Regions from separate parts of the Streptomyces sp. NPDC018964 genome, predicted to be linked through region 2. Evidence: riboswitches for the same ligand, from Rfam matches in the RefSeq annotation. Region 2 holds a riboswitch; each other region holds the start of a gene.
The links. A riboswitch is a leader RNA that binds a small molecule or an ion and turns the genes downstream of it on or off. The one in region 2 is predicted to bind cobalamin.
Positions count from the first base shown of each region.

Region 1: another riboswitch for cobalamin. It lies ahead of ACH5AO_RS12810 (ribonucleoside-diphosphate reductase subunit alpha); the one in region 2 lies ahead of ACH5AO_RS28045 (cobalamin biosynthesis protein).
Region 3: another riboswitch for cobalamin. It lies ahead of ACH5AO_RS10140 (energy-coupling factor ABC transporter permease); the one in region 2 lies ahead of ACH5AO_RS28045 (cobalamin biosynthesis protein).

Region 1 is NZ_JBIRYZ010000006.1:228,332-238,311, reverse strand. Features, by position in the region: gene ACH5AO_RS12825 (GlxA family transcriptional regulator) at 1-787, opposite strand, end outside; gene ACH5AO_RS12820 (hypothetical protein) at 881-1,105, shown strand; gene ACH5AO_RS12815 (ribonucleotide-diphosphate reductase subunit beta) at 1,136-2,149, opposite strand; gene ACH5AO_RS12810 (ribonucleoside-diphosphate reductase subunit alpha) at 2,149-4,509, opposite strand; cobalamin riboswitch at 4,631-4,802, opposite strand; gene ACH5AO_RS12805 (GNAT family N-acetyltransferase) at 4,815-5,321, opposite strand; gene mctP (monocarboxylate uptake permease MctP) at 5,400-7,028, opposite strand; gene ACH5AO_RS12795 (DUF3311 domain-containing protein) at 7,025-7,291, opposite strand; gene ACH5AO_RS12790 (GntR family transcriptional regulator) at 7,519-8,283, opposite strand; gene nagB (glucosamine-6-phosphate deaminase) at 8,441-9,226, opposite strand; gene ACH5AO_RS12780 (sensor histidine kinase) at 9,727-9,980, shown strand, end outside.
Region 2 is NZ_JBIRYZ010000021.1:56,057-66,036, reverse strand. Features, by position in the region: gene cobN (cobaltochelatase subunit CobN) at 1-2,709, opposite strand, end outside; gene ACH5AO_RS28050 (cobyric acid synthase) at 2,706-4,253, opposite strand; gene ACH5AO_RS28045 (cobalamin biosynthesis protein) at 4,250-5,191, opposite strand; cobalamin riboswitch at 5,312-5,450, opposite strand; gene ACH5AO_RS28040 (hypothetical protein) at 5,615-5,836, opposite strand; gene ACH5AO_RS28035 (anion permease) at 5,868-7,130, opposite strand; gene ACH5AO_RS28030 (class II aldolase/adducin family protein) at 7,776-8,504, shown strand; gene ACH5AO_RS28025 (alpha/beta hydrolase) at 8,752-9,879, shown strand.
Region 3 is NZ_JBIRYZ010000005.1:63,563-73,542, reverse strand. Features, by position in the region: gene ACH5AO_RS10160 (DNA repair ATPase) at 1-4,665, shown strand, start outside; gene ACH5AO_RS10155 (energy-coupling factor ABC transporter ATP-binding protein) at 4,698-5,561, opposite strand; gene cbiQ (cobalt ECF transporter T component CbiQ) at 5,558-6,307, opposite strand; gene ACH5AO_RS10145 (energy-coupling factor ABC transporter substrate-binding protein) at 6,314-6,700, opposite strand; gene ACH5AO_RS10140 (energy-coupling factor ABC transporter permease) at 6,697-7,416, opposite strand; cobalamin riboswitch at 7,446-7,629, opposite strand; gene ACH5AO_RS10135 (ABC transporter substrate-binding protein) at 7,833-9,422, shown strand; gene ACH5AO_RS10130 (ABC transporter permease) at 9,443-9,980, shown strand, end outside.

The DNA of each region.
Region 1 (9,980 bases), on a different contig from region 2:
GCAGGATCCAGCGGTAGGGCGTGGTGCCGGTCTCCTGCTGGAAGCGGCGGGCGAAGGTGCGCGGCGACATGTGGGCACGGGCGGCGAGCTGCTCGACGGTGGTCTCCTCGTCGAGGTGCCGCTCCATCCACACCAGGACCTCGGAGACGGTGTCGCCCCCGGACGGCGGCAGCGGACGCTCGATGTACTGGGCCTGCCCGCCGTCGCGGTGCGGGGGCACCACCATGCGCCGGGCGATCTTGTTGGCGATCTCCGGACCCTGCTCCTTGCGCACCAGGTGCAGACAGGCGTCGATGCCGGCGGCGGTGCCCGCGGAGGTGATCACCGGGTCCTCGTCGACGTAGAGCACATCCGGCTCGACCGTCAGATGGGGATACTTCCCGGTCAGCGCCTCCGCGTGCTTCCAGTGGGCGGCGGCACGCCGGCCGTCGAGGAGCCCGGCGGCGGCGAGCACGAACACCCCGGAGCAGACGCTGAGCACCCGCGCGCCCCGGTCCACCCCGCTGCGCAGGGCGTCCAGCAGCTCGGGCGGGAACTCCCGGGACACATAGGAGGAACCGGCGGGCACGGCGATGAGGTCCGCCGTCTCCAGACGCTCCAGGCCGTGCTCGACCTGGAGGGAGAAGCCCGTGTTGGTGCGCACCGCCGGACCGTCGGCCGAGGCGACGGCGAAGTCGTAGACCGGCAGGCCGTCGTCGCTGCGGTCGACGCCGAAGACCTCGCAGACGACACCGAGCTCGAAGGGGTTCACGCCGTCGAGGAGGACGGCGACCACGTTCTGCAGCATGGCTCCAGTGTGCCGCACCCTTGGCAGTAAATCGAGGGTGTGCGGCAGTCCTGCCACTGCCGGTAAGGAGCATCGGGCGGGACAGTGGTGTCCATGGATACGACGTGGATGCAAGCACTGACCTCGATGGTGGCCGTCCTCGGCCTGTTCCTCTTCATGACCCTGCCCGCCCTGATCGGCATCGCACGCGACCGGCGGATCGACCGGCAGATCGAGCGGGCCCAGGCCGCCCGAGCCGCCGCCGGACGCCGCGAGGAGCCGGCGGCCGCACGCCCGGCGACGGGTGCCGCCCCGCACCGCACCGCGCGAGCGGCGTGACGGCGGGGCGGCACCCGGGCGCACGGCTGTCTAGAAGTCCTCGTCCAGGTCGACCGTGCCCTCCACGGCGACCTGGTACGCGGACGGCCGCCGCTCGAAGAAGTTCGTCAGCTCCTGGACGCCCTGGAGCTCCATGAACGAGAACGGGTTCTCCGAGCCGTACACCGGAGCGAAGCCCAGCCGCACCAGCCGCTGGTCGGCGACGCACTCCAGGTACTGACGCATCGACTCGGTGTTCATGCCCGGCAGCCCGTCCCCGCACAGGTCCCGCGCGAACTGCAGCTCCGCCTCGACCGCCTCGCGCAGCATGTCGGTGACCTGCTGCCCGAGTTCCTCGTCGAACAGCTCCGGCTCCTCCTTGCGCACGGTGTCGACCACGTCGAAGGCGAAGGACATGTGCATCGTCTCGTCCCGGAACACCCAGTTGGTGCCGGTCGCCAGCCCGTGCAGCAGGCCCCGGCCGCGGAACCAGTAGACGTAGGCGAAGGCCCCGTAGAAGAACAGGCCCTCGATGCACGCGGCGAAGCAGATCAGGTTCAGCAGGAAGCGGCGCCGGTCCGCCCGCGTCTCCAGCCGGTCGATCTGCTCCACCGAGTCCATCCACTTGAAGCAGAACTCGGCCTTCTCCCGGATGGACGGGATGTTCTCCACGGCCGCGAAGGCCGCCGCCCGGTCGTCCGGGTCGGGCAGGTAGGTGTCGAGCAGCGTCAGGTAGAACTGGACGTGCACCGCCTCCTCGAAGAGCTGCCGCGACAGGTACAGCCGCGCCTCCGGGGAGTTGATGTGCTTGTAGAGCGTCAGCACCAGGTTGTTCGCCACGATCGAGTCGCCCGTCGCGAAGAACGCGACCAGCCGGCCGATCAGGTGCTGCTCCTCGGGGCTGAGCTTCGCGAGATCGGCGACGTCCGAGTGGAGGTCGACCTCCTCCACGTGCCAGGTGTTCTTGATGGCGTCCCGGTAGCGCTCGTAGAAGTCGGGGTAGCGCATGGGGCGGAGCGTCAGCTCGAAGCCCGGGTCGAGCAGGTTCTTCGTGGTGCTGGTCATCACTGGCAGGCCTCGCAGGACTCGGGGTTTTCCAGGGAGCAGGCGACGGCCTCGGGGTCGGCCGCCTGCGGGACGGGGACGGTGGTGCGGGCCGCCGCGCGGGCGATCCGGGTCGCCGGGCGGGAGCGCAGGTAGTACGTCGTCTTCAGGCCCTGCTTCCAGGCGTACGCGTACATCGAGGAGAGCTTCCCGATGGTGGGCGTCTCCAGGAACAGGTTGAGCGACTGCGCCTGGTCCAGGAACGGGGTGCGGGCGGCGGCCATGTCGATCAGAGCGCGCTGCGGGATCTCCCAGGCGGTGCGGTACAGGCGCCGCACCTCCTCGGGGATCCAGGCGAAGTCCTGCACCGAGCCGTTGGCCTCGCGCAGCGCCTCACGGGTGCGCGCGTCCCACACGCCGAGCCGCTTCAGGTCGTCCACCAGGTACGAGTTGACCTGGAGGAACTCCCCGGACAGCGTCTCGCGCTTGAACAGGTTGGACACCTGCGGCTCGATGCACTCGTACACGCCCGCGATCGACGCGATGGTGGCGGTGGGCGCGATCGCCAGGAGCAGCGAGTTGCGCATCCCGGTGGCCGCGATCCGCGTCCGCAGCGCCGCCCAGCGCTCCGGCCAGGCGAGGTCCGTGTCGTAGTGGTCGGGGTGCAGCACGCCCCGGGCGGTACGGGTCTTCTCCCAGGCGGGCAGCGGGCCGTTCCGCTCGGCGAGGGCCGCGGAGGTCTCGTACGCGGCGAGCATGATCCGCTCGGCGATCCTCGTGGACAGCGCCTTCGCCTCGGGCGAGTCGAAGGGCAGCCGCAGCCGGAAGAACACGTCCTGGAGGCCCATCGCGCCCAGGCCCACCGGGCGCCAGCGGGCGTTGGAGCGGCCCGCCTGCTCGGTCGGGTAGTAGTTGATGTCCACCACCCGGTCGAGGAAGGTGACGGCCGTGCGGACGGTCTCGTCGAGGCGCTCCCAGTCGATGTCGTCACCGTCCACGAAGGCGCCGAGATTGACCGACCCCAGGTTGCAGACCGCGGTCTCCCCGTCGTCGGTGACCTCGAGGATCTCCGTGCACAGGTTGGAGGAGTGGACGACGTGGCCCGGCGTGGCCGTCTGGTTCGCCGTGCGGTTGGCGGCGTCCTTGAAGGTCATCCAGCCGTTGCCGGTCTGCGCGAGGGTGCGCATCATGCGGCCGTACAGCTCGCGGGCCGGGAGGGTCTTCCTCGCCAGGCCCTTCGCCTCGGCGGCCCGGTACGCCGCGTCGAACTCCTCGCCCCACAGGTCGACCAGCTCCGGCACGTCCGCCGGGGAGAACAGCGACCAGGACGCGTCGGCGTTCACCCGGCGCATGAACTCGTCGGGCACCCAGTGCGCGAGGTTCAGGTTGTGCGTGCGGCGGGCGTCCTCGCCGGTGTTGTCGCGCAGCTCCAGGAACTCCTCGATGTCGGAGTGCCAGGTCTCCAGGTAGACCGCCGCCGCGCCCTTGCGCCGGCCGCCCTGGTTCACGGCGGCGACCGAGGCGTCCAGCGTCTTCAGGAACGGGACGATGCCGTTGGAGTGCCCGTTGGTGCCGCGGATCAGCGAACCCCGGGCGCGGATGCGGGAGTACGACAGGCCGATGCCGCCGGCGTGCTTGGAGAGGCGGGCGACCTGGTGGTAGCGGTCGTAGATGGAGTCCAGCTCGTCCTTGGGGGAGTCCAGGAGGTAGCAGGACGACATCTGCGGGTGGCGCGTGCCGGAGTTGAACAGGGTGGGGGAGGAGGGCAGGTAGTCCAGGCGGCTCATCAGCCCGTACAGCGCGGCGACCTCGTCCACCGAGCGCGTGCTGTCGTCCTCGGCGAGGCCGGCGGCGACCCGCAGCAGGAAGTGCTGGGGCGTCTCGACGACCTTGCGGGTGAGCGGGTGCCGCAGCAGGTAGCGGCTGTGCAGGGTGCGCAGGCCGAAGTAGCCGAAGCGGTCGTCGGCGCCGGTGTCGATCAGCGCGTCGAGCCGGTCCGCGTGCAGGCGGACGAACGCGGCGGTCCGGTCGGCGATCAGGCCCTCGCGGTGTCCGGTCGCGACGGCCCCGGTGAACGAGGTGACGCCCTGCGAGGCGGCCTCGGCGCGGATGCCGAGGGTCAGCAGCCGGGCGGCGAGCCGGGAGTAGGCCGGGTCCTCGGAGATGAGCCCGGCCGCCGCCTCGGTGGCCAGCTCCCGCAGCTCCGCCTCGTCGGCGGCGGCGGACCGGCCGCGCAGCGCGGCGGCGGCGACCCGGCCGGGGTCGGCGTCGGGCAGGTCGGCGGTCAGCTCGGTCAGGGTCCGCAGCAGCGCGGCACCGGGGCCACCGCTCTCCTCGGTCACGTCGATCGCTGAGGCCGGATCGGCTGGCGCGATGGTCACGTGGGGCTCTCCCTCGCTCGGCACGGGGCCTCGAAGAGCGCAGGGGGCAGCACACGAACGCACGCGGCGTCGCGTCCACCGGCCCATTCCACGAGGCCCGGACGTCCACGCACCCGACCGGACGGCCGGGTGCGCTGTCGGCAGGTCCTCGGACTGACGCCCAGGCACACGCGTACGCGGGCATGGGTACACCGTTGCGGGACAGTTCCGGATTCACACCGGATTCCCCTGCGGCGACAGCGAGCATGAGCATACATCTTGTGCCGGGTGCCGCCACCAACCCCATATGTTGTGTCGCGGCGGTGTCAGAGCGTCAGCTCGTAGGTGAGCAGGGTGATGTCGTCCAGCTCCGGCAGGGGGTTCCAGTCGCGCTCCGGGCTGCGGGTGAAACCGAGCCGCTCGTAGATGCGGTGGGCGGCACGCATGGTGCGCTGGGTCGACAGCACGACCCGCACGCAGCCCTCGACGGCCCGCGCCCGGTCGACGCAGGCCCGCACCAATGCCTCCCCGGCGCCTCTGCCCCGGCCCGCGCGGGCGACCGCGAGCATCCGGATCTCCGCCTCGCCCGGCCCCGCTATGTCGGCCATCGGACCGGGGCCCGGCACGAAGGTCACTCCGCCCAGCACCGTCCCGTCCGCCACGGCGACCAGCACCTCGGCGGCGGCCGCCCGCTTCCCCACGTCCCGCAGCTCATCCAGGTACGCGTCGCTCTCCCCGAAGTCGAGCAGCCCGTCCAGCAGATAGGCCTGTGCGGTGATCTCACCGAGTTCCGCGTGCTCGCCGGGCTCCACCGGCCGGATGACGATGTCCATGGGGGGAGTGTGCCGGACGGGTACGACAACGGGCCGCCGGATTTCTCCGACGGCCCGTCGCTCACGGTACGTACGGCGTCAGTGCGCGCTGCCCGCCGTGGCCGGCGGGAGCTCCACCTGGACACCGGGGTCGCCCGCGTCCGCCGTGTAGTCCTGCGGCCTGGTCTCGTCGATGCCCTCGGGCGCCTTGAGCGCCCTCATGACGAAGGTCAGGACGACCGTGACCAGGACGTTGAGCACGAACGCGGTGAGGCCGATGTAACCGATCTCGCCGATGCCCGGGATCTCCTTCGACGACCCGCCGAAGTGCTTCTGCGTCGGCGAGGCCACCCCGTACGCGGCGACCGTGCCGTAGACCATGCCGACCGCCCAGCCGCCGATCAGCGCCCAGCGGTGGAACCAGCGGGTGAACAGGCCGCCCACCAGCGCCGGGAAGGTCTGCAGGATCCAGATGCCGCCGAGCAGCTGGAAGTTGATCGCGACGGTCTTGTCCATGGTCAGGACGAAGGCCAGCGCGCCCACCTTCACCAGCAGGGACACCAGCTTGGAGACCTGGGTCTCCTGCTTCGGCGTCGCGTCCGGCTTGATGAAGTCCTTGTAGATGTTGCGGGTGAACAGGTTCGCCGCCGCGATCGACATGATCGCCGCAGGCACCAGCGCGCCGATGCCGATCGCCGCGAACGCCACGCCCGCGAACCAGTCCGGGAACATGTTCTCGAACAGCTGCGGGATGGCCAGCTGGCCGTTGCTGACCTTGACCCCGGCCGCGATCGCCATGAAGCCGAGCAGCGCCAGCAGGCCCAGCATCAGGGAGTACAGCGGCAGGATCGTGGTGTTGCGGCGGATCACCTCACGGCTGCGCGAGGAGAGCGTCGCCGTGATCGAGTGCGGGTACATGAACAGCGCGAGCGCCGAGCCCAGCGCCAGCGTGGCGTACGTCCACTGGCCCGCCTCGCCCGGTACCGTCGCGCCGCGCGGCGCGCCCGTGGCCGGGTTGGTCTGGGCGAACGCCTCGTTCGCCGAGGCGAAGATCTCGTCGAAGCCGCCCAGCTTGATCGGGATGTAGATGATCGCCACGGCGATCACGATGTAGATCAGTGTGTCCTTGACGAACGCGATCAGCGCGGGGGCCCGCAGACCCGACGAGTACGTGTACGCCGCCAGCACACCGAAGGCGATCAGCAGCGGCAGGTCCTTGACGAACCAGTTGGTGTCCTCGCCGCCGCCGACGCCCATCACGTCCAGCACGGCCTGGATGCCGACCAGCTGGAGCGCGATGTACGGCATCGTGGCCAGGATGCCGGTGACCGCGACGGCCAGCGACAGCCCCTTCGAGCCGAACCGGCCGCGCACGAAGTCGGACGTCGTGACGTAGCCGTGCTTGTGCGACACCGACCACAGCCGGGGCAGGAAGGTGAAGATCAGCGGGTACACCAGGATCGTGTACGGCACCGCGAAGAAGCCGGCCGCGCCCGCCGCGTAGATCGCCGCCGGTACGGCCACGAACGTGTACGCGGTGTACAGGTCGCCGCCGAGCAGGAACCAGGTGACCCAGGTGCCGAAGGACCGGCCGCCCAGGCCCCACTCGTCGAGGCTGTGCTCGTTCTCGGCCTTGCGCCAGCGCGCGGCCATGAAGCCCATCGCCGTGACCAGCAGGAAGAAGAAGATGAAGACGGCGAGTGCCACGCCGTTCACGCCGTCGTTCACTGCGACGCACCGCCCTTCGCGGCCGAGCGGGCGCGCTGGTCACGCTGCCAGAGCTTGTACGCGATCATCGTCAGGGCGGTGGAGACCAGCACCCACAGCATCTGGTACCAGTAGAAGAACGGGATGCCGATGAACGTCGGGTCGGTCTTCGCGTAGGACCCGACCCACAGCATGGCCACGAACGGTGCGACGAGACAGAGGGCGATGACGACGCGCACGGGCGTCACCACCGGCCCTTCTGCGGTTTCTGGGGCTTGTGACATCAGACGGCTCCGTCCCCTCACTGATCACCTGCGGTAATGCGCAGGAAATCTAGGTCAGGGTGTGGCGCAGCCGTAACCCCTCGTCCGCATAGCGGTACCCAGGCGCCGCTCAACCGAGAGGAAACAGCAACGAAACCGCTGCCGACCGCCCGCTTCGCGGGGTTTCGCGGCCCGGTCGAGGACGCGCCGAGGCTCCGCCGAAGGCGCGCCGCGGGGACGGTCCGGGCTCAGTCCTGGGGGCGCTTCAGCCGCGCGACGAACTTGTACCGGTCGCCCCGGTACACCGACCGCACCCACTCCACCGGCTGTCCGTCCCGGTCCAGCGAGTGCCGGGAGAGCATCAGCATCGGCAGGCCGACGTCGGTGCCGAGCAGGCCGGCCTCGCGCGGGGTGGCCAGGGACGTCTCGATCGTCTCCTCGGCCTCCGCCAGACGGACGTCGTACACCTCGGCGAGGGCGGTGTAGAGGGACGTGTACTTCGTCAGGCTGCGGCGCAGCGCGGGGAAGCGCTTGGCGCTCAGGTGGGTGGTCTCGATGGCCATCGGCTCGCCGTTGGCCATGCGCAGCCGCTCGATGCGCAGCACCCGCCCGCCGGCCGCGATGTCGAGCAGCCCGGCGAGCCGGTCGTCGGCGGTGATGTAGCCGAGGTCCAGCAGCTGCGAGGTGGGCTCCAGGCCCTGGGCGCGCATGTCCTCGGTGTACGACGTGAGCTGGAGCGCCTGGGAGACCTTGGGCTTGGCGACGAAGGTGCCCTTGCCCTGGATGCGCTCCAGGCGCCCCTCGACCACCAGCTCCTGGAGCGCCTGGCGCACGGTGGTGCGCGAGGTGTCGAACTCCGCCGCCAGGGTGCGCTCGGGCGGGACCGGGGTGCCGGGCGGCGCCGTCTCGGTCATGTCGAGCAGGTGCTTCTTCAGCCGGTAGTACTTGGGCACACGCGCCGTACGGACCGTGGTCCCACCCTCGTTCTCCGTACTGCTGACGTCGGTGCTCATGCTCTGCCTTCCCGGCTCCGGGTGCCGAAACGACCGACATCCCCATCGGCCACGGCTGACATCGTGGCACGGCTCGGGAGGGGGTGTGCCCCGCACGCTCCGTGATCCCCTTTGTATACCCTCGGGACGAGGGTTGGTCCAGACCAGGAATGGTCGCTCAGATGCCCTGCCAGTCCGGCTTGTTCGCGTAGGTGTGCCGGAAGTAGTCGGCGAGCTTCAGCTTGGTGGCGGCGGCCTCGTCGACGACCACCGTGGCGTGCGGGTGCAGCTGCAGCGCGGACGCCGGGCACACCGCCGCCACCGGCCCCTCGACGGTCGCGGCGACCGCGTCCGCCTTGCCCTCGCCGGTGGCGAGCAGGACCAGGTGGCGGGCCTCCAGGATGGTGCCGATGCCCTGGGTGATGACGTGGTGCGGGACCTGGTCGATGTCGCCGTCGAAGAAGCGGGCGTTGTCCACCCGGGTCTGCTCGGTCAGCGTCTTGATCCGGGTGCGCGAGGCGAGCGAGGAGCACGGCTCGTTGAACCCGATGTGCCCGTCCGTGCCGATCCCGAGCAGCTGGAGGTCCACGCCGCCGGCCTCCGCCAGCGCCCTGTCGTACGCCTCGCACGCGCCCTGCACGTCCTCGGCGGTGCCGTCGGGGCCCATGAAGGCGTCCATCCCGATCCCGAGCGGCTCCAGTACCTCGCGCCGCAGCACCGAGCGGTAGGACTCGGGGTGGTCGGCGGGCAGTCCCACGTACTCGTCGAGCTGGGCGATCCGCGCCCGCGAGGCGTCCACGGCACCGGAGCGCACCTTGGCCGCCAGCGCCTCGTAGACGGGCAGCGGCGTCGAGCCGGTCGCCACGCCCAGCAGGGCGTCGGACTTGCGCCGCAGGAGCTGCGCCATGGCCCCGGCGATGAGTTCGCCGCCCGCCTTGGCGTCCGCAACGATGACAACTTCCACGGTGGGCCTGCCGATCTTGAGGAGGACTCGACTGGGACCGGACCCGTCGGTGCGGGCCCGTACGGTGATGCAGTGTGGTTTAGACCAATCTCAATCTAACAGAGCGGGTGCGGGGGCCGCGCACCGAAATCGGCCCGGCCGACCGGCCCCGCGCGGCAACCCCAGGGGTTAGGCTGCGTGACGGAGACCCGTGGGTCCGGACCGACGGCGAAGCGGCATCGAAGAACGGCGCACGACGCATTTACAGGGACAGTGGTCTAGTCCACAATGCGTAGCAGGGCACAACAAGCCTGCCTTCCCCGCACAGGAAGGTGGAACCGAGGAACCGGAGCTCTCTGCCCTGACTGCCCCGGCTCCTCGTCTCTCGGCCGACCGGGACCGCACACCCCACGGCCGATATTGCTCCGGGCTGCGGTGCCGGGAGGGTTGAGGGTCCCTCTCAGGCGCCGCGGCCCGCGGGTGTCCCGCGCTCCCGCAGACCGCCGGGTACGCTCGCTGACGTGCCCTCCATGAACGAACTCGTACGCCAGCACACCGCCCTCGACGACACCGATCTCGAGTGGCTCCACCTGCTGGTCTCGGAGTGGCAGCTGCTCTCCGACCTCTCCTTCGCCGACCTGGTCCTGTGGGTCCCCACCCGCGACGGCACCCGCTACGTCTCCGTCGCCCAGATGCGGCCCAACACCGGCCCCACCTCCTACCAGGACGACATGGTCGGCCACCTCGTCCCGCGCGGCCGCCGCCCCATGCTGGA
Region 2 (9,980 bases):
GGTCACCCGGCGCGAGGCGTCGTCCCACACCGGACGGCAGCCGAGCAGCGCCAGGATCTCGGCGATGTCGTCACCCTGGGTGCGCATCGCCGACGTGCCCCACACCGTCAGGCCGACGGACTTCGGATACTCGCCCGTGTCCTGCAGGTACCGCTGCACCAGTGAGTCGGCAAGCGACTGCCCGACCTCCCAACTCAGCCTGGACGGAATCGCCTTGGGGTCGACGGAGTAGAAGTTCCGCCCGGTCGGCAGGACGTTGACCAGCCCGCGCGTCGGCGACCCCGACGGTCCCGCCGGGACGTAGCCGCCGTCCAGCGCCCGCAGGATGTGCCCGATCTCGTCCGTCGTCCGGGCCAGCCGGGGCACGACCTCCTCGCACGCGAACCGCACCACGGCCACCGCGTCGGGCAGTTCCGTGCCCAGCACCTCGCGCACCAGCGCGGGGGCGGCGTCGGCCGCCCAGTCGCGCTCCTCCATGCCCTCCGCGATCCGCCGGCAGAGCTGCTCCAGCAGGTCGATCGCGTCCGCCGCCGACCGCGCCGGGCCGTCCACCAGGTCCGTCAGCTCCACCGGCGCCTTCACCGGCGCGCCCGGTTCGGCCAGCAGTTCCTTCTCGACCAGCCCGAAGTGCTCGGCCAGCGTCGCTCGCAGCCCCGGCAGGGCGTTCGCCTGCCCGCCCCACACCTGCGAGGCGCGCAGCACCGCCAGCACCAGGTTCACGCGCGGCTCGCCGACCGGGCCGCCGCCGAGGATGTGCAGGCCGTCGCGGATCTGCACGTCCTTGATCTCGCACAGATAGCCGTCGATGTGCATGACGAACTCGTCGAAGTCGTCGTCGTCCGGCTGGTCGTCCACGTGCAGGTCGTGGTGGAGCTCGGCCGCCTTCACCAGCGTCCAGATCTGCGCGCGGACCGCCGGTGCCTTCGTCGGGTCCAGGTCCGAGACGAGCGCGTACTCGTCGAGGAGCTGCTCCAGCTTCGCGAGGTCGCCGTAGGTGTCGGCGCGCGCCATCGGCGGTACCAGGTGGTCGACCACCGTCGCGTGCCCGCGCCGCTTGGCCTGGGTGCCCTCGCCGGGGTCGTTGACGATGAACGGGTAGATCAGCGGCAGTTCGCCCAGTACCGCGTCCGGCGCGCAGCCAGCGCTCAGGCCGAGGCCCTTGCCGGGCAGCCACTCCATCGTGCCGTGCTTGCCCATGTGCACGATGGCGTCGGCGCCGAAACTGTTCTCCAGCCAGCGGTAGGCCGCCATGTAGTGGTGGGAGGGCGGCATGTCGGGGTCGTGGTAGATCGCGATCGGGTTCTCCCCGAAGCCGCGCGGCGGCTGGATCATCACCACGACGTTCCCGAACCGGAGCGAGGCGAGGACGATGTCCTCCCCGTCGACGTACAGCGACCCCGGCGGCTCGCCCCACGCCTCCCGCATCCCCTCCCGCAGCTCCGGTTCGAGCTTCTCGAACCAGGCCCGGTAGTCCGCCAGCGGCACCCGCGCGGGCGCGGCGGCCAGCTGCTCCTCGGTCAGCCACTCGACGTCGTGGCCGCCGGCCTCGATGAGCCGGTGGATCAACTCGTCGCCGTTGTCGGGGTATTCGGTGAGGGAGTACCCGGCGTCCCGCAGCGCGTCCAGCACCCGTACCGCCGAGGCCGGGGTGTCGAGCCCCACCGCGTTGCCGACGCGCGAGTGCTTCGTCGGGTACGCGGTGAAGACCAGCGCCAGCTTCTTCTCGCCGTTCGGCTTGTGCCGCAGCCGGGCGTGCCGTACGGCGATCCCGGCCACCCGCGCGGCCCGCTCAGGGTCGGCGACGTACACCGGGACGTCGTCGGGGCCCTGCTCCTTGAAGGAGAACGGGACGGTGACGATCCGGCCGTCGAACTCGGGGATGGCGACCTGCATCGCCGCGTCCATGGGGGACAGGGCGGCGTCGGACTCCTCCCACGCGGCGCGCGACGACGTCAGGCAGAGCCCTTGCAGCACCGGCACGTTCAGGTCGGCGAGCGCCCCGATGTCCCAGGCCTCCTCGTCACCGCCCGCCGACGCCTGCGAGGCGTGCGTGCCGCCCGCCGCCAGCACGGTGGCGACGAGGGTGTCGGCCTTCGCCAGCAGCTCGTACAGTTCCGGTTCGGCGCCGCGCAGCGAACCGCAGTAGACGGGGAGGGCGTTGGCGCCCCGCGCCTCGATCGCGTCGCACAGCGTGTCCACGAAGGCGGTGTTGCCGCTCAGTTCGTGCGCCCGGTAGAAGAGCACGCCGACCGTCGGGCGGCCGTCCGCGAGGTCCCGGGAGCCGTGGACGCCGTACTCCGGCATCGCGCGCGGCGGTTCGAACCCCTCGCCGGTCAGCAGCACGGTGTCCGACAGGAACCGGGCCAGCTCGGTGAGGTTCTCCGGGCCGCCCTCGACGAGGTACCGCAGTGCCTCCGCGACCACGCCGGCCGGCACCGTCGACTCGGCCATGAGTTCGGCGTCCGGCACGCTCTCCCCGCCGAGCAGCACGGTCGGGATCCCGGACGCCTTCAGCGCCGCGAGCCCGTCCTCCCAGGCGCGCTTGCCGCCCAGCAGCCGTACGACGGCGAGGTCCGCCCCGTCCAGCAGCGCGGGCAGCTCGTCCGCGACGTCCACGCGGGTCGGGTTGCCGATCCGGTAGGAGGCGCCGGAGGCACGGGCCGCCAGCAGGTCCGTGTCGGCGGTCGACAACAACAACACAGTGCTCATGCGGGCGCTCCCGGTGGAATGAAGGGCAGTCCTTGCGGCGCGCCGGACTCGATGAGCCGCCACAGCGCGTCCGTGTCCGCGTGCTGTTCGATCAGGTCGCCGAGCCGGTCGAGCTGCTCCTCGCGCAGCGCGGCGAACGAGGTGTCGGGGGCTGGCACGAAGCGGCGGCCCGCGGCGGCGGCCACCTCGCGCAGGAAGGCCCGCCGGAAACCGTCCGACTCCAGTGAGCCGTGCCAGTGCGTGCCCCAGGTCTGTCCGACCCGGCAGCCGTCCAGGAAGGGGGCGCCTCCGAGGACTTCGGCGACCCCGTGATGGATCTCGTACCCCTCGACGGGCTCCCCGAGGGCTTCCCCCGCGGGCCGGGTGAGGGTCTTCTCGCGGGCGAACCGCACCCGTACGGGCAGCACGCCGAGCCCGTCGACCCGCCCCCGCCGGCTCTCGACGTCGTCCTCGATGTGCTCGCCGAGGACCTGGAAGCCGCCGCAGATCCCCAGCACGGGCCGTCCCTCGACGGCCCGCCGCTTCAGCGCGTCCGCCAGCCCGCGCTGCCGCAGCCACTCCAGCGCCCGTACGGTGCCGCGCGTCCCCGGTACGACCACGAGGTCGGCGTCGGCCAGTTCCTCGGGACGGTCCACGAACCGCACCACGACGCCCGGTTCGGCGGCGAGCGCGTCCACGTCGGTGAAGTTGGACATCAGCGGCACCGCGCACACCGCGACCCGCAGCACGTCCTCGCCGACCGGCGCGGCGACCACGGACTCCCGCACGGTGCCGCGCAGCGACACCCTCCCCCGCTCTCGGCTTCGCTCGAGCGGGGGGACCCCCATCCCGTCCTCCTCGTCGATGCCGAGCCCGTGCCGGAAGGGCAGCACGCCGTACGTCCGCCGCCCGGTCAGACCGCGCAGCATGTCCAGGCCCGGTTCCAGGAGCGAGACGTCGCCCCGGAACTTGTTCACCAGGAACCCGGCGACCAGCCGCTGGTCCTCGGGGGAGAGCAGCGCGACGGTGCCGAAGAAGGACGCGAAGACGCCGCCCCGGTCGATGTCGCCCACCACGAGGACCGGAAGCCCCGCACCCCGGGCGATCCCCATGTTCACGATGTCGGTGCGCCGCAGGTTGATCTCGGCCGGGCTGCCGGCTCCCTCACAGATCACCGCGTCATACGTGCCCCGCAACCGCTCCAGACAGTCCAGCACGGTGCCGAGGAGTCGCTGCTGCCGTCCGCCGTGGTACCCGCGGGCGCTCATCTCCCCGACCGGCTTGCCCAGCAGCACCACCTGGCTGGACCGTTCGCCGCCCGGCTTGAGCAGCACCGGGTTCATCAGCGCGGTCGGCTCGACGCGGCAGGCCTGGGCCTGCATGGCCTGCGCCCGCCCGATCTCGGCGCCCTCCCGGGTCACGAACGAGTTCAGCGACATGTTCTGCGCCTTGAACGGCGCGACCTTCACACCCTGCCGCACCAGCCACCGGCAGATCCCGGCGGTCACCACGCTCTTGCCGGCGTCCGAGGTGGTCCCGGCGACCAGCAGCCCCCCACCGCTCACGATGCACGTCCCTTCATGACGCTCCGCGCGAGGACGCCGGCGCCGAGCGCGAGCCAGCCGACCCGCCGCGAGAGCCGTACCGCCCGGTCGATGTCGGACACGGCGACCGCACGTCCGCCGCCGTTGAGTACGGGCCGGTGCTCGACCCGCCCGCCGTAGGAGAGGGTCCCGCCGAGGCGTACGCCGAGCGCGCCCGCGAAGGACGCCTCGACGGGCCCGGCGTTGGGGCTGGGGTGCTTCGCCGCGTCCGCGCGCCACGCCCGTACGGCCCCGCGCGGGTCCGGTCCCGCGAGCGCGGCGAGTACGGCGGTCAGCCGCGCCCCCGGCCAGCCGGCGACGTCGTCGAGGCGGGCGGAGGCCCAGCCGTAGCGGAGGTGGCGGGGGGACTTGTGGCCGACCATCGCGTCGAGGGTGTTGACGGCCCGGAACCCGAGGAGGCCCGGCACCCCGGCGACGGCACCCCACACCAGCGCGCCCACCACGGCGTCGGAGGTGTTCTCGGCGACGGACTCGACCACCGCGCGGGCGATCCCGTCGGCGTCCAGCGCCTGCGGGTCCCGGCCGCACAGGTGCGGCAGCCGGGCCCGGGCCGCCTCGACGTCCCCGGCCTCCAGCGCCCGCCCGACGGCGCGGGCCTCCCGGGCCAGCGAGGTGCCGCCGACGACGGCCCAGGTGGCGACGGCGGTCAGGGCCGTGGAGGCGGCGGGGGAGGAGCGTACGCAGCGGGCGGCGAGGGCGCCCAGCGCGACGGTCCCGCCGACGCACACGGCGGTGTGCACCGCGCCCCGGCCCCGGTCGTCCCGCCACAGCACCCGTTCCACGGCGGCCGCGGCCCGCCCGAAAGCGGCGACCGGATGCCCTCGGCGGGGATCGCCGAACAGCAGGTCGCCGAGGAGGCCGGCGGCGGCGCCGTACGCGAACACGCGATCGGCACCCATGGGTCAGCCGGCCGAGGATCCGGAGGGGAAGGCCCCGGGAAGGGGCGGAGCGTCGCTGATCGACCTCGGCAGGCAGCCGCGCATGGCGTTATGTCCTCACTCAGGGTGTCCACGCCCTGGTTCGACGAGACCGGCGGTGAGAGTTCCTGGCTCCCGGGGTGTCTACCCCGGTGACAGTGGCGGGACCGCGCCGGAATCGCACCGGCTTCCTCTCCTGCCGCCGTAGTGGCTGAGGCAGTCCACCACGGCCCCGGAAGGGCCGTCAACTTGCCGTTGACCTGCGAGGCTGAAGTGTGCTCAGGCCCACAGAGGGGCCCCGGTGGGTGAACCGCGGGTGGACGCGCGCATACGCGAGCGGGCGGTGCGGGGGCCGGGGCTCCCGCACCGCCCGCCGGACGGAGACGATCGGTGATCAGGCCGTGATCAGGCCATGATCAGGTAGATCCCGTATCCCACCGCCGCCGCGCACGCCGCGAAGCAGGCGTAGGCGCCGGTGACCGCCAGGGCCGCGGACTGGCCCTGCGCGGCGGCCCGCTCGCGGCGGGACAGGCCGTTGATGCCGAGGGTGAACAGACCCACCAGGGCCACGGTGACCACGAGGCTGACGCCGAAGACGGAACCGAGGGCCGCCCAGTCGATCTTCATGGTGTTCCTTTTCCTTCGTACCGGGGCGCGGTCAGACGGCGGTCGCGGCCGGTGGGGCCGTCGGGGTCGTCGGGTCGGTGGGGGCCGGGGCCGGGATGGTGGCCGAGAGGTTCTCGGTCACGGCGCCCGCCGGGGGCGGGGTGACGGCGGCCATGGCCGTGGTCACCACACCGGCCGGCTCCTGGTCGGCCCCGTCGTGGTCGTTGACGTTGGTGTGGTCGACGACCTCGCGCCGGGAGATCTTCCAGATCGCGGCGCTGGAGGCGATCAGGAAGACGGCCACGAGGGCGGTGCCCAGGTCGCCGAAGCCGCAGACCCACTCGGCGAGCGCCGCGACCAGGGCCGCGGCCGGCAGGGTCAGGCCCCAGGCGACGAACATCCGGGTGGCCGTCGACCAGCGGACGACACCGCCCTTGCGGCCCAGGCCGGCGCCCATCACGGAACCGGAAACGGAATGCGTGGTGGAGAGGGAGAAGCCGAGGTGCGAGGAGGCCAGGATGACCGTCGCGGCGCTGGTCTGGGCGGCGAAGCCCTGCTGCGGCTGGAGGTCGGTCAGGCCCTTGCCCATGGTGCGGATGATGCGCCAGCCGCCGAGGTAGGTGCCCATCGCGATGGCGGCGCCCGCGGAGAGGATGACCCACAGCGGCGGGTCGGAGTCGGGGGCGACGGCGCCGCCGGCGACCAGGGCGAGGGTGATGATGCCCATCGTCTTCTGGGCGTCGTTGGTGCCGTGGGCCAGGGAGACCAGGCCGGCGGAGGCGATCTGTCCGGCGCGGTAGCCCTTCGCGGAGGCGTTGGCCTCGGTCTTCCGGCCCAGGCGGTAGGTCAGCCGGGTGGCGAACATCGCGGCGATTCCGGCCACCAGCGGGGCGGCGATCGCGGGGATCAGGACCTTGGTGACGAGGACGTCGCCGTGCACCGCGCCGATGCCGGCGGAGGCGACGGTGGCGCCGATCAGACCGCCCATGAGGGCGTGCGAGGAGCTGGACGGCAGACCGACCAGCCAGGTCAGGAGGTTCCAGAGGATCGCGCCGACCAACGCGGCGAAGATGACCTCGGGACGGATGCCGGACTCGTCGACGAGTCCTTTGGAGATCGTGTTGGCGACCTCCACCGACAGGAAGGCGCCCACAAGGTTCAGCACGGCGGACATGGCCACCGCGACCTTGGGCTTGAGTGCACCGGTCGAAATGGTCGTCGCCATCGCGTTCGCGGTGTCGTGGAAACCGTTCGTGAAATCGAACGCGAGTGCGGTCACCACCACAATCGCGAGGATCAGCGAGAAGCTTTCCATTTACCCAGGCATTCGTTCGAGGTCATTGACTGGTCGAACGTAGGTAACCAGGGTGAACGGAAGATGAACTGGAACGGGCATCGCGGTGACCGTAAGAGGGGGCTGGCGCTCCGCCGGATGGCGCAGCCGCCGCCGTGTCCGCCGTGCCGTACGAAAGGCCCCGCGGCGCGGGCCTTCAGGCGCCCCGGGCGAACCTTTTCAGCCGGTCGGGTGAGCCGTTGAGGGGATCCTGGTCACCCGGAAGCGCGCCGCCGCCGTTGGCGTGTTGCCGGAGGGTCCACGTCGACCGGCCGGTGGGCGGCGGGCCGGGGTCCGACGCGCCGTACCGGGCGAGCCACGGGGCGTGGTCGGCGGCGAAGGCGCGGCTGTTCCCGGTGCGGGTGTTCCGCCGGTGGGCGGTCGTGCGGATCGCCGGGCGGCGGACGCGGAGGCGGGGCGACGACGTGTGATCGCGGGCCGTGTCTCCCCCGGAGCGGCGACGTGGCGCACGAGAGGCCCCGGACGTCACTGGAAGATCGTTGAACGGCTGACGATCTCCGGCCAAGAGGACCCGAAGGGATGTATGTGCCGGTACGCACCCTTACGGAGGGTCGGCTTCCGGCCTGCGGCGCCCCGGTCCGGGCAGTCGCCTGGCAGGATCGCGGCATGGCTGAGCGGCGACGGGACGGGCGGGAAGCGGGGGGCGCCGGGGTCGGCGCCCGGGACGCGGGAGATCCGCGGGGGAGACGTGTGGGCGAGGAGGAGGCGCGCGCCTGGGCGGACCTCGTCGACACCGCGCGCCGGACCGTGGCAGACGGGCTCGTCGTCGGCACCTCCGGCAACGTCTCGGTACGGGTCGGCGAGACCGTCCTGGTCACACCGTCGGGAGTGCCGTACGACCGGCTGACGCCGGACGACGTGACGGGCGTCGACCTCACCGGCCGGCAGGTCCTCGGCACGCTCGTCCCCACCAGCGAGCTGCCCATGCACCTGGCCGTCTACCGGACCACCGGCGCGCGGGCCGTCGTGCACACGCACGCCGTGCACGCGACGGCCGTCTCCACGCTCCTCGACGAGCTGCCGCTGATCCACTACATGGCCGCGGCCCTCGGCGGACCCGTCCGGGTCGCCCGCTACGCGACGTACGGCACGGACGAACTGGCCGAGAACATGCTCCGCGCCCTCGACGGCCGCACCGGCTGCCTCCTGCGGAACCACGGCACCGTCACCCACGGCACGACCCTCGACCAGGCCTACGACCGCACGGCCCAGCTGGAGTGGATGTGCCGCCTCTGGCTGACCGCGTCATCCGTCCCGGGCCTCTCCCCGCACCTGCTGACCCCGGAGCAGCTGACGGAGGTGGGGGAACGGCTGCGGGGGTACGGGCAGCGCTGAGCCCGTCCGACGCTCGAGGGCGAGGCACGCGCAGGGCCGACGGGAGTCCGGGGGCGCGGCCCCCGGGGAAGGGAAAGGGCGGGAAAGGGCGGCGGGGGCGAAAATCCCACCCACCCCAGGAGACCCCCCGCCCACCCCAGGACCCCACGCCCGCGTGACGGCGTCCCACGGCCGGGAGACGCCGGGCACCGCCCCACCGTACGGTGCCCACTGGCCGGGTACACGTTCCGCCATGACACTGGAGAACGTGCGCACTGCCAGAGCGACGGCCGCCGCCGTCACCGCCGTGATAGGGGCCGGCGCCGCCGCGGTGGCCGTCGGCCGGTTCGCCAGCGACGCCGCGCTCAGGACGCCCCCGGGCGGTCCCCTGCCCACCGAACCCGGACTCACCGTCCACGCCACCGCCGCCGGCCAGGTCGCCCTCACCCGGGACTTCGCCACCCTGCGGCCCGGACGCCACGGCCTCACCGGGGACGGCTTCCACGCGGTCGTCGGACCCGTCCTGCCCGGCACCCCGGACTCCGCCGACACCGTCGTACGCCGCCTCGAACGCGTCACGTACGGCACCCTGGAGCCCGGCGACCGTGCCTGGCTCACCCCGAACCTGTACGTCGGCGACCCGGGCGGCGCCCTCGGCCTGGACCACACCGACCTCGAGATCCCCGGCGAACTCGGCCCCCTGCCCGCCTGGTTCGTGCCGGGTGCCCGGGACACCTGGGTGATCACCGTCCACGGCCTCGGCACCACCCGGGAACACACCATGAACCTCATGGAGTTCCTGCACCGCCACCGCTTCCCGGTGCTCGCCCCCGCCCACCGGGGCGACCCCGGCGCGCCGCGCTCCCCGGACGGCCTCAGCCACCTCGGCGAGACCGAGTGGCGCGACCTCGACGCGGCGCTCCACCACGCCGTGGACTCCGGCGCCCGCCAGGTCGTCCTGTACGGCTGGTCCACCGGCGCGACCATGGCGCTGCGCGCCGCCGCCCGCTCCGAGGTGCGCGCACGCGTCGCCGGTCTCGTCCTCGACTCCCCGGTGCTCAGCTGGGAGGCGACCCTGCGCGCCCTCGCCGCCGCCCGGCACACCCCGGGCGCGCTGCTGCCGCTCGCGGTCCGCGCCGCCCAGGGCCGCACGGGCCTGTACGGCGACCGCAGGCCCGGCGCCGTCCACCTGGACCGGATCACGGTCCCCACGCAGATCTTCCACGGCCCCGACGACACGGTGGCGCCGTGGCGGTTCTCCCGCCGCCTCGCCGCCGACCACTCGAACACCATCACCCTGCACACCGTCAGGGGCGCCCCGCACGGCGCCATGTGGAACGCCGACCCGGCGGCCTACGAAGAGGCGCTGCGGCGCTTCCTCACCCCGCTGATGTGACCGCCCGGAGGGAGCACCGGACGCCAGTGACGAGGATTCCGTTTACGGTCGTACCAGTGGCCTGAATCGCTCCCCGCGACCCTCTCCGGGGCGGACGCGCG
Region 3 (9,980 bases), on a different contig from region 2:
ATCGTCGCCGTCGGGAACGTCCTGCTCTTCGGCTACGACACCCGGCCCCGCCCGGAGGCCGACACCACCGTGGGCGACGTCCTCGCCCCGCACGACCGCGACCTGAACCGGCTCCCCGACGACGCCGTACCCGGACTCCTCGACGACCCCGGCTTCCTCCGCGAGTTCGCCGCCCTGCACCGCTACTACCGCCAGGCCCGCCTGCTGCGGCTGCGCCGGACCGACGGCAGACTGCTCGCCGTCTTCCAGACCGGTGAGAAGGCCGGCGACATCCGCGTCCTGCGCTGGACGATCCCGGAGGACGGCCGCTCGGCGGTCTTCCTGGACGCGCGCGGCGACCGCGACCACGCCCGCACCCCGCCCGCCGACATCGACTGGACGCCCACCACCCGCGAGGACCACGTCCTCGGCCGCCACCCGCACGTCTCCGTCCGGGGCGAGGTCTTCGTCGACACCCTCGGCGGCACCCTCACCGTCAAGACCGAGAACGACACCGACACCCCCGACGGCATCCACAGCGAACCGGTCGACGAACCCCTGCAGTCCCTCGCCGACGCCGAGATCGCCCACGCCCGCGTCGGCCCCCTGATCCTGCTGCGCGTCCTGCCGTACAAGGAGACCACCCACCGCCACCTGGTCTTCAACACCCTCACCCGGTCCGTCGTCCGCCTCGACGGCATCGGACAGGGCCCCCGCCGGCTCCCCGACGACCAGGGCATCGTCTTCCCCGGCGGCTACTGCCTCGCCACCGGCCCGCACAAGACGTACGAACTCGACACGGACGGCATGGAGTTCGCCCACGAGGTGCGCTCGCCGCACGGCGAGGACGTGCTGTACGTCTTCCACGCACCCGGACGCGGACGCGCGCTGCTGCTGTCGTACAACCTCATCCGCGAGGCGGTCGCCACCCCGATGGCCTGCCACGGCTGGGCCCTGTTCGACGACGGACTCCTCGCCCTGCTGCGCCCCGACGGCGACGACCCCGCCCGCGTCCACCCCGTACAGCTGTGGCACTCGCCCTACGTCTCCGACACCCACGCCGCCGCACAGCCCGTCGGCGAGGGCCCGCTGGCCCGGATCGGCAACGCCGACCTCGTACGCGGCATCTCCGACTGCCTCTCCCTGGCCCGCTCCGTCACCGAGACCACCCCCACCACCGAGGTGTACACCGCCCTGGTGGCCGCCTGCGTCCGCGCACTCGACGCCCACCACTGGCTGGGCGACACCGAACTCGGCGACCTGCGCACACCGCTGGAGGAGATGCGGGCCACCTCCGACCAGGTGCTGGCCGAGTTCGAGACCGTACGCGACCTCACCGCCCGGGCCGCCGAAGCGCTCGACGAGGCGGCGGACCGGATCGCCTCCGTGGTGCGCCGGCTGCGCGGCGAGCAGCCGCGCGAGGCCGCCGCCTGGGTCACCGGACTGACCGAACTCCGCCACGCCCAGGGCCACCTGCTGACCCTGAAGGACATGCGGTACGCGGACCACGCCCGCATCGACGCACTGGCCGACGGGGCCGGAGCCGACCTCGCCTCCTTCGGACAGCGCGCGATCGCCTTCCTGGCCCGCGAGGACGCCTTCGCCGCCCACCACGCGGACGTCGAACGGCTGGCCGCCGACGCCGGGGCGGTCACCACCGCCGCCGAGGCCGCCCCGGTCGCCGCCCGCCTGGACGAACTGGCCGACGGACTGCGCACGGTGACCGAGGTGGTCGCCGGACTCGACATCGCCGACACCACCGTCCGTACGACCGTCCTGGAGCGGATCGCCGAGGCGACGGGCGGCGTCAACCGCGCCCGCGCCACCCTCGACGCCCGCCGCCGGTCCCTCCTCGACCGGGAGGCGCGCGCCGGTTTCGCCGCCGAGCTCTCCCTCCTCGGCCAGACGGTCACCGGCGCCCTCGCGGCGGCGGACACCCCGGAGACCTGCGACGAGCAACTGACCCGCGTACTGGCCCAGCTGGAGGCTCTGGAGTCCCGGTTCGCCGAGTTCGACGACGTCCTCGGCGAGCTCGCCGACCGGCGCACCGAAGTCTACGAGGCGTTCTCCGCCCGCAAGCAGAGCCTCTCCGACGCCCTGGCCCGCCGCGCCGAGCAGCTCGTGTCCGCCGCCGCCCGCGTACTGGAGACGGTCACGCGGCGCAGCGCCACGCTCCCCGACGCCGACGCGGTGAGCACCTACTTCGCCTCCGACCCGCTCGTCGCCAAGGTCCGCCGCACCGCCGACGAACTGCGCGGACTCGGCGACCGCGTCCGCGCCGAGGAACTCGACGGACGGCTGCGCTCCGCCCGCCAGGAGGCCGCCCGCGCCCTGCGCGACCGCACCGACCTCTACGCGGAGGGCGGACGCGCCCTCCGCCTGGGCGGCCACCGGTTCGCCGTCTCCACCCAGCCCTTCGACCTCACCGTCGTCCCGCACGGCGACGGCCTCGCGCTCGCCCTCACCGGCACCGACTACCGCGCCCCCGTCACCGACCCCGCCCTCCTCGCCGCCCGCCCGCTCTGGAACCGGCACCTGCCCTCCGAGTCACCCGAGGTCTACCGCGCCGAACACCTCGCCGCCCGCCTGCTGCACACGCCCGGCCCCGACGCCCTGACCGGCACCGGCGACCTCGCCGCCCTGGTCCGCCGGACCGCCGAGGAGGCGTACGACGAGGGGTACGAACGGGGCGTCCACGACCACGACGCCACCGCGATCCTCACCGCCCTCCTGCCCCTGTACGACGGCGCGGGCCCACTGCGCCACGAGCCCGCCGTCCGCGCCCACACCCTGCTGTACTGGACGCACGGCACCACCGACCGGGAACGCGCCGACCTCACCCGCCGCGCCCGCTCCCTGGCCCGCGTCCGCGACGCCTTCGGCCCGCCGCCCGCCCTCGACGCGCTGCGCACGGAACTCGCGGGGGCCGTACGCGCCTGGGACGAGGACGCCGCCGTCCGCCCCGAGGCCTGCGCCGCGTACCTCTTCGACGAACTCACCACAGGACCCGAGGGCTTCGTCATCGGCGCCCGCACCCGCGCCCTGCTCGACGCCTTCCACCGCACGGTCACCACCGAGGCGTACGACGACGACCTCACCGCCCTCACGGACCTCACCGCCCGCCGCCAACTGGCCGAGGCCTGGTTGACCGCGTACGCCGCGACCACCGGGGACGCACCGACCGCCGGCGACCTCGCCGAGGCCGTGGCCGCCGAACTCTGCCCGGACACACCCCGCCACACCTCGAACGCGCCCCTGACCGTCACCGTGGACGGCCTGCTCGGCACCCACCCCCGGATCACCGACCGCCGCCTCACCCTCCGCCTGGACGAGTTCCTCGCCCGCACCGAGGAGTTCAGGCAGCGCGACGTACCCGCCTTCCGCGCCTTCCAGCGCCGCCGCACCGCCCTGGTGGCCGCCGAGCGCACCCGGCTGCGCCTGGACGACCACCGGCCGCGCGTGATGGCGACGTTCGTCCGCAACCGCCTGGTCGACGAGGTCTACCTCCCGCTGGTCGGCGACAGCCTCGCCAAACAGCTCGGCACCACCGGCGAGTCCGGCCGCACCGGCACCGGCGGCCTGCTGCTGCTCGTCTCCCCGCCCGGCTACGGCAAGACGACCCTCATGGAGTACGTCGCCGACCGCCTCGGCCTGGTCCTGGTGAAGATCAGCGGCCCCGCCCTCGGCCACGCGGTCACCTCGCTCGACCCGGCCGAGGCACCGAACGCCACCGCCCGCCAGGAGATCGAGAAGATCAACTTCGCGCTGGCGGCCGGCAACAACACCCTCCTGTACCTCGACGACATCCAGCACACCTCACCCGAACTGCTCCAGAAGTTCATCCCGCTGTGCGACGCCACGCGCCGGATGGAGGGCGTGTGGGAGGGCGAACCGCGCACCTACGACCTGCGCGGGAAACGGTTCGCCGTCTGCATGGCCGGCAACCCCTACACCGAGTCCGGCGACGCCTTCCGGATCCCGGACATGCTGGCCAACCGCGCCGACGTGTGGAACCTCGGCGACGTCCTCACCGGCAAGGAGGACGCCTTCGCGCTCAGCTTCGTGGAGAACGCCCTCACCGCCAACCCGGTCCTCGCCCCGCTCGCCGGCCGCGACCGCGCCGACCTCGACCTGCTGATCCGCCTCGCCGGGAACGACCCCACCGCCCGCGCCGACCGCCTCACCCACCCCTACGCCCCCACCGAACTGGACCGCGTCCTGGCGGTGCTGCGCCACCTGCTCACCGCCCGCCGCACGGTCCTCGCCGTCAACGCGGCGTACATCGCCTCCGCCGCCCGGTCCGACGACGCCCGCACCGAGCCCCCGTTCCGGCTCCAGGGCTCCTACCGCAACATGAACAAGATCGCCCAGCGGATCCAGCCCGTCATGAACGACACCGAACTGGCCGCCGTCATCGACGACCACTACAAGGGCGAGGCCCAGACCCTCACCACGGGCGCCGAGGCGAACCTCCTCAAACTCGCCGAACTGCGCGGCACGCTCACCGCCGAACAGGCGGCCCGCTGGACCGAGGTGAAGTCCGCCCACGTCCGCACCCTCACCCTGGGCGCCCCCGACGAGGACGCCCTGTCCCGCGCGGTCGCCGCCCTCGCCCTCCTCGCCGACCGCATCGCCGCCGTCGAGTCGGCCATCACCCGCGCCGCGGACCCGCGCCGGCTTCCATGAGGCACCGACGGGCCGCCCGCGCCCCGGTGACCTCACGGGACGTGCGCGTCATCGCCGCCGGCGGACGCGGTCACCAGGGCCGCGAGCTCCTCCGGGCAGCGGGGGCCGGTCGCCGACCCGGTCACCAGCCCCTGCGCCCGCAGCAGCCGGGTGACCGCCACTCCCCACGGCAGCCGCAGCCCCGCCGCCGCGAGGAGGTCCGTGCGGGCCAGCACGTCGGGCGCCGGGCCGGTGTGCGCGCCCGACGGGGTGAGCAGGGTCGCGTCGTCGGCCCAGCGCAGGGCGAGGTCCACGTCGTGGGTGGCCATGACGACCGTCGTGCCGTTCTCGCGCAGGCCGTCGAGGGTGGCGAGCAGGCGTTCCTGGCCGTCGGGGTCGAGGCCCGCCGTCGGCTCGTCCAGGATCAGCACGCGGGGCCGCATGGCGACCGCGCCCGCGATCGCCGTCCGCTTGCGCTGCCCGTAGGACAGCAGGTGGGTGGGACGGTCGGCGAGGGCGGTGATGTCCAGCGCGGCGAGCGACTCCGCCACCCGGGCGCGCACCTCCGTGTCGGACAGGCCGAGGTTGAGCGGCCCGAACGACACGTCCTGGCCGACCGACGCCGCGAACAACTGGTCGTCGGGGTCCTGCACCACCAGCTGCACGGTGGTGCGCAGCGCCGTCAGGCCTTTGCGGTCGTAGCGCACCGGCCGGCCCTCGACGGTCAACTCGCCTCTGTCTGGGCGCAGTCCGCCGCTGAGCAGCCGCATCAGCGTCGTCTTGCCGCTGCCGTTGCGTCCCAGGAGCGCCAGCGCGCGCCCCTCGCGCACCTCGAAGTCCAGGCCGTCGAGCACGGGCGGGCCGTCCTCGTACGCGAACGACGCGCCCCGCAGGGCCAGCAGCACGGACTCACTCACGGCAGTCGCCTTTCCAGTACGAGGGTGAGGGCGGCCAGCGCCGCGAGGAGCGCCACGCTCGCGGCCGTGAACCGGACGGAGACGCGGGCCTCGGGCACCAGCACGCGCAGGGTGCCGTCGTAGCCGCGTCCGGCGAGCCCCGTCTGCAGCCGCGCCGCCCGGTCGAAGGACCGGACGAACGCGGTCGCGCCGAGCCCGCCCAGCGAACGCCACGTCGCCGCCCGGCTGGTGTGCCCGAGCCGGGCCGCCTGCGCCTGGCCGACGCGGCGCACCGAGTCCAGCAGCAGGAAGCTCATCCGGTACGTCACCAGCGCCACGTCCACGAGCGGGGCCGGCACCCCGGCCCGCACCAGGCGCGGCAGCAGATCCGACATGGGCGTGGTGAAGGCGAACAGCAGCACGCCCAGCGAGGCCGCCGACGTGCGCAGCATCAACTCACCGGCGCGCGGCGGCCCGTCCTCGGCCCAGGAGACGAATCCGCCCGGTCCGCCCACCCGCACCAGCAGCGTCAGCGCCCCGGTGACGCAGAAGCCCAGCGGCACCCGGTACGCCCGCCACAGCCGCCGGCCCGGCACCCCTGCCGGGCCGAGCAGCACCGCGAGCGCCGTCACCAGCACCAGGGCCGCGCCCGGCCAGGGCGGCAGCGAGATCGCGAGCACGGTGAGGCCCAGTCCCAGCACGGCCTTGTCCACGGGATGGCGGTGGCGCCAGCGGCTGCCGTGCGCCGCCGCGTCGATCGGCAGCACGTGCCGTCAGACCCGTCGCCGTTCGGAGACGGCCCCGGCCTCGGCGTCCGCGTCCGTGTCCGCGTTCGTCTCCGTCCGCAGTCGCTCCAGCGCCCGCGCCTCCCCCTGACGCCGCCCGCGCCGTACTCCGAAGTAGTACGCGAGGACGCCCGCGCCGATCGCCGCCTGGAGGGCGAACAGCGCCGACTCGATCTCCCCGGACGGCGGTTCGTACAGGGGTGAGAACCACGGCTCGTAGTCCGGGTCGATCTCGGTGATCGCCGTCTCCGCCTCGGCGTCCGCGCCGGCGAAGGGCTCCTCCTTGTGGTCGCCGAGTCCGAACACCAGCGGGAGCACGGCGAGCGCGGCGACGAGCGCCAGCAGCAGCGTGTTGATCTTCGCGTTGCGGCTCATCGGGCCACCGCCTCCGCCGAGTCGGACGACTTCGCCGTCTTCCGCCCGGCCGCCGACGTCACCAGCACCCCGAGCCGCGTCAGCTCGCCCTTGCTCGACTGCACCAGCATGCGCATCACCAGCACGGTCAGCAGCCCCTCGCTCACCGCGAGCGGGATCTGCGTCACGGCGAAGATGGAGCCGAACTTGCCCAGCGCGCCCCAGAATCCGCTCCCCGGGTCGGGGAAGGCGAGCGCCAGCTGCACGCTCGTCACGCAGTACGTCGACAGGTCGGCGACGAACGCGCCGCAGAACACCGTCACCATCAGCGGCACGTCGTACCGGCGCAGCAGCCGGTAGACCCCGTACCCGGCCCAGGGGCCGACGACCGCCATCGAGAAGACGTTGGCGCCCAGCGTGGTCAGCCCGCCGTGGGCGAGCAGCAGCGCCTGGAACAGCAGGGTGATGGTGCCCAGCACCGCCATGACCGGCGGCCGGAACAGGATCGCGCCGAGCCCCGTGCCGGTGGGGTGGGAGCAACTCCCGGTGACGGACGGCAGTTTCAGTGCGGACAGGACGAACGTGAACGCTCCCGACGCGCCCATCAGCAGGGTGCTCTCGGGATGTTCCCGTACCTCACGGACGAGCGACCGGGCTCCGTGGACGACGAACGGCGCCGACGCGACGCCCCAGGCGACCGCGTGCGCCGGTGGCAGAAAACCCTCGGCTATGTGCATGGCTCAGCAGACCCTCTCCAGCACCTCGTGGATGGTTGACGCGCCTTGGCCGGTCTCCTGGCTGACGGGTACCACCGCCCGTGCTCCGCCTTCCCGGGTCCCGAGGGACCCAGTGGCCGTCCATGAGGACTGGAGCCGGACTTCCCGATCACAGTGGCGAGGGCCGCACCGGTATCGCACCGATTTCCCGTCACCAAGGCGTGGTGACAGTAGTGCCCGTTCCGGTCCGGTGACAAGCGGCCACCGGGGGCGCGCGGACGGCGCCCGGCGGCTCACGCCCTGGCGCGCACCTGCGCACTTGACACGAGCGGCACCCCCTGCCGGGGGCGGGGGAGTGAGGGGCCGGTGTCCTGGGCAGTACCTTGCTGCAATTAATATGCAACAACGATTTTCAGGCATAAGGAATGTGAGGTTCGATGACGACCCGACGAATACGGGGTACCGCCGCCGCGCTCGCGATGGCCGGTGCGGTCGCCGCCTGCTCGGCGCCGGGCGACGGCGGCGCGGACGGCGGGGCGTCCGCGGATTCCGTCGTGATCGGGGTCCCGTCCGAACCGGACACCCTCAGCCCGCTGCTCGGCTACGGCAAGGACGGCAACTCCAAGATCTTCGACGGACTCCTCGCCCGCGACGCCGACATGAGGCTGAAGCCGGCCCTGGCGAAGGCGCTCCCCGAGATCACCGACGGCGGCCGCACCTACACCTACACCCTGCGCGACGGCGTGAAGTTCAGCGACGGCGAGCCGCTCACCGCCGACGACGTGGTCTTCACGTACGACACCGTGCTGGACGAGAAGACCAACAACACCGCCAAGAGCGAACTGGACGCCGTCAAGGACGTCCGGGCCGACGGCGACGACAAGGTCGTCTTCACCCTCGACTACCCCTACGCGGCCTTCGCCGCCCGCACCGTGCTGCCCATCGTCCCCGAGCACATAGCGGGCGAGCAGGACCCCAACACCGGCCCGTTCAACACCAAGCCGGTCGGCACCGGACCGTACGTCCTCACCGGCTGGAGCAAGGGCGAGAAGCTCACCTTCAAGGCCAATCCGGACTACTGGGGCGGCGCCCCGAAGGTGAAAAAGCTCACCATGGCGATCATCGCCGACGACGACGTCCGCGCCACCCGGCTGCGCTCCGGCGACCTCGACGGCGCGACCCTCCCGCCCAACCTGGCCGCCACCTTCAAGGACGACGACGGGAAGAAGACGTACAAGGCGACGTCGTACGACTTCCGCGCCGTCACCCTCCCCACCGGCAACCCCGTCGCCGGCGACACCGCGATCCGCCGCGCCCTGGACCTCGCCGTGGACCGCGAGACCATGGTCGACAAGATCCTCGACGGCGCCGGCCGCCCCGCCTACGGTCCGCTGCCCGTCGACGACCCCTGGTTCGCCGAGGACGTCGAACGCCCCCAGGACCTCGGCAAGGCCAAGGGCATCCTCGACGAGGCCGGCTGGAAGACCGGAAAGGACGGCATCCGCGCCAAGGACGGCCGCCCCGCCCGCTTCACCCTCTACTACCCCTCCGGCGACAAGGTCCGCCAGGACCACGCCCTCGCCTACGCCTCCGACGCCAAGAAGGCCGGCATCGACGTCAAGGTGGAGAGCGCCACCTGGGAGGTCATCGAACCCCGGATGAAGCACGACGCCGTCCTCGCCGGCTTCGGCAGCACCGGCGACCCCGACTTCGGCCTCTACACGCTCCTGCACTCCTCCCTCGCCGGCGACGGCTTCAACAACATGGCCCTCTACGACAACCCGGCCGTCGACGAGGCCCTCGACACCGGCCGCCGCGGCCAGGACCCGAAGGACCGCGAGGCCGCCTACGACACCCTCCAGCGCGAACTGGTGAAGAACCCCGGCTACACCTTCCTCACCCACATCGACCACATGTACGTCCTCGCCGACCGCTGGAAGGACCTCACCACCCAGACCGAACCCCACGAGCACGGCTTCGCCAGCGGCCCCTGGTGGAACGTCGAGGACTGGCAGCCCGCCGCATGACCACCCTCCCCTGGGGAGAGATGACCCGGCTCACGGCACGGCGGGCCCTGTTCGCCGTGCCCGTGCTGCTGGTCGTCACCTTCGGCGTGTTCGCCGTCGCCGCCGCCTCCCCCTTCGACCCCGTCAAGGCGTACGCCGGTACCGCCGCGCTAGGCGCCGACCAGGAGACCCTGGACCGGCTGCGCGAGAACCTCGGCGTGGACCGGCCGTTCACCGCCCGCTGGTGGGACTGGCTGACCTCCGCGTTCGGCGGCGACCTCGGCCAGTCCACCGTCATGCGCCAGCCCGTCGCCGAGGTCATCGGCGAACGCCTGGTCTGGTCGGCCCTGCTGTGCGCCGTCGCGTTCGCCGTCGCCGTGCTGCTCGGCACCGTGCTCGGCGTGCTCGCCGCCCGCCGCCCCGGCTCGCTCCTCGACCGTACGGTCACCTCCCTCGCGTACGCCCTGGAGGCCGCCCCGGTCTTCTGGATCGCCCTGCTCGCCGTCTGGCTGTTCGCCCTCGAGCTGGACGTCCTCCCGGCCGGCGGCCTCACCGACACCGGAAGCGAACAGGTCACCT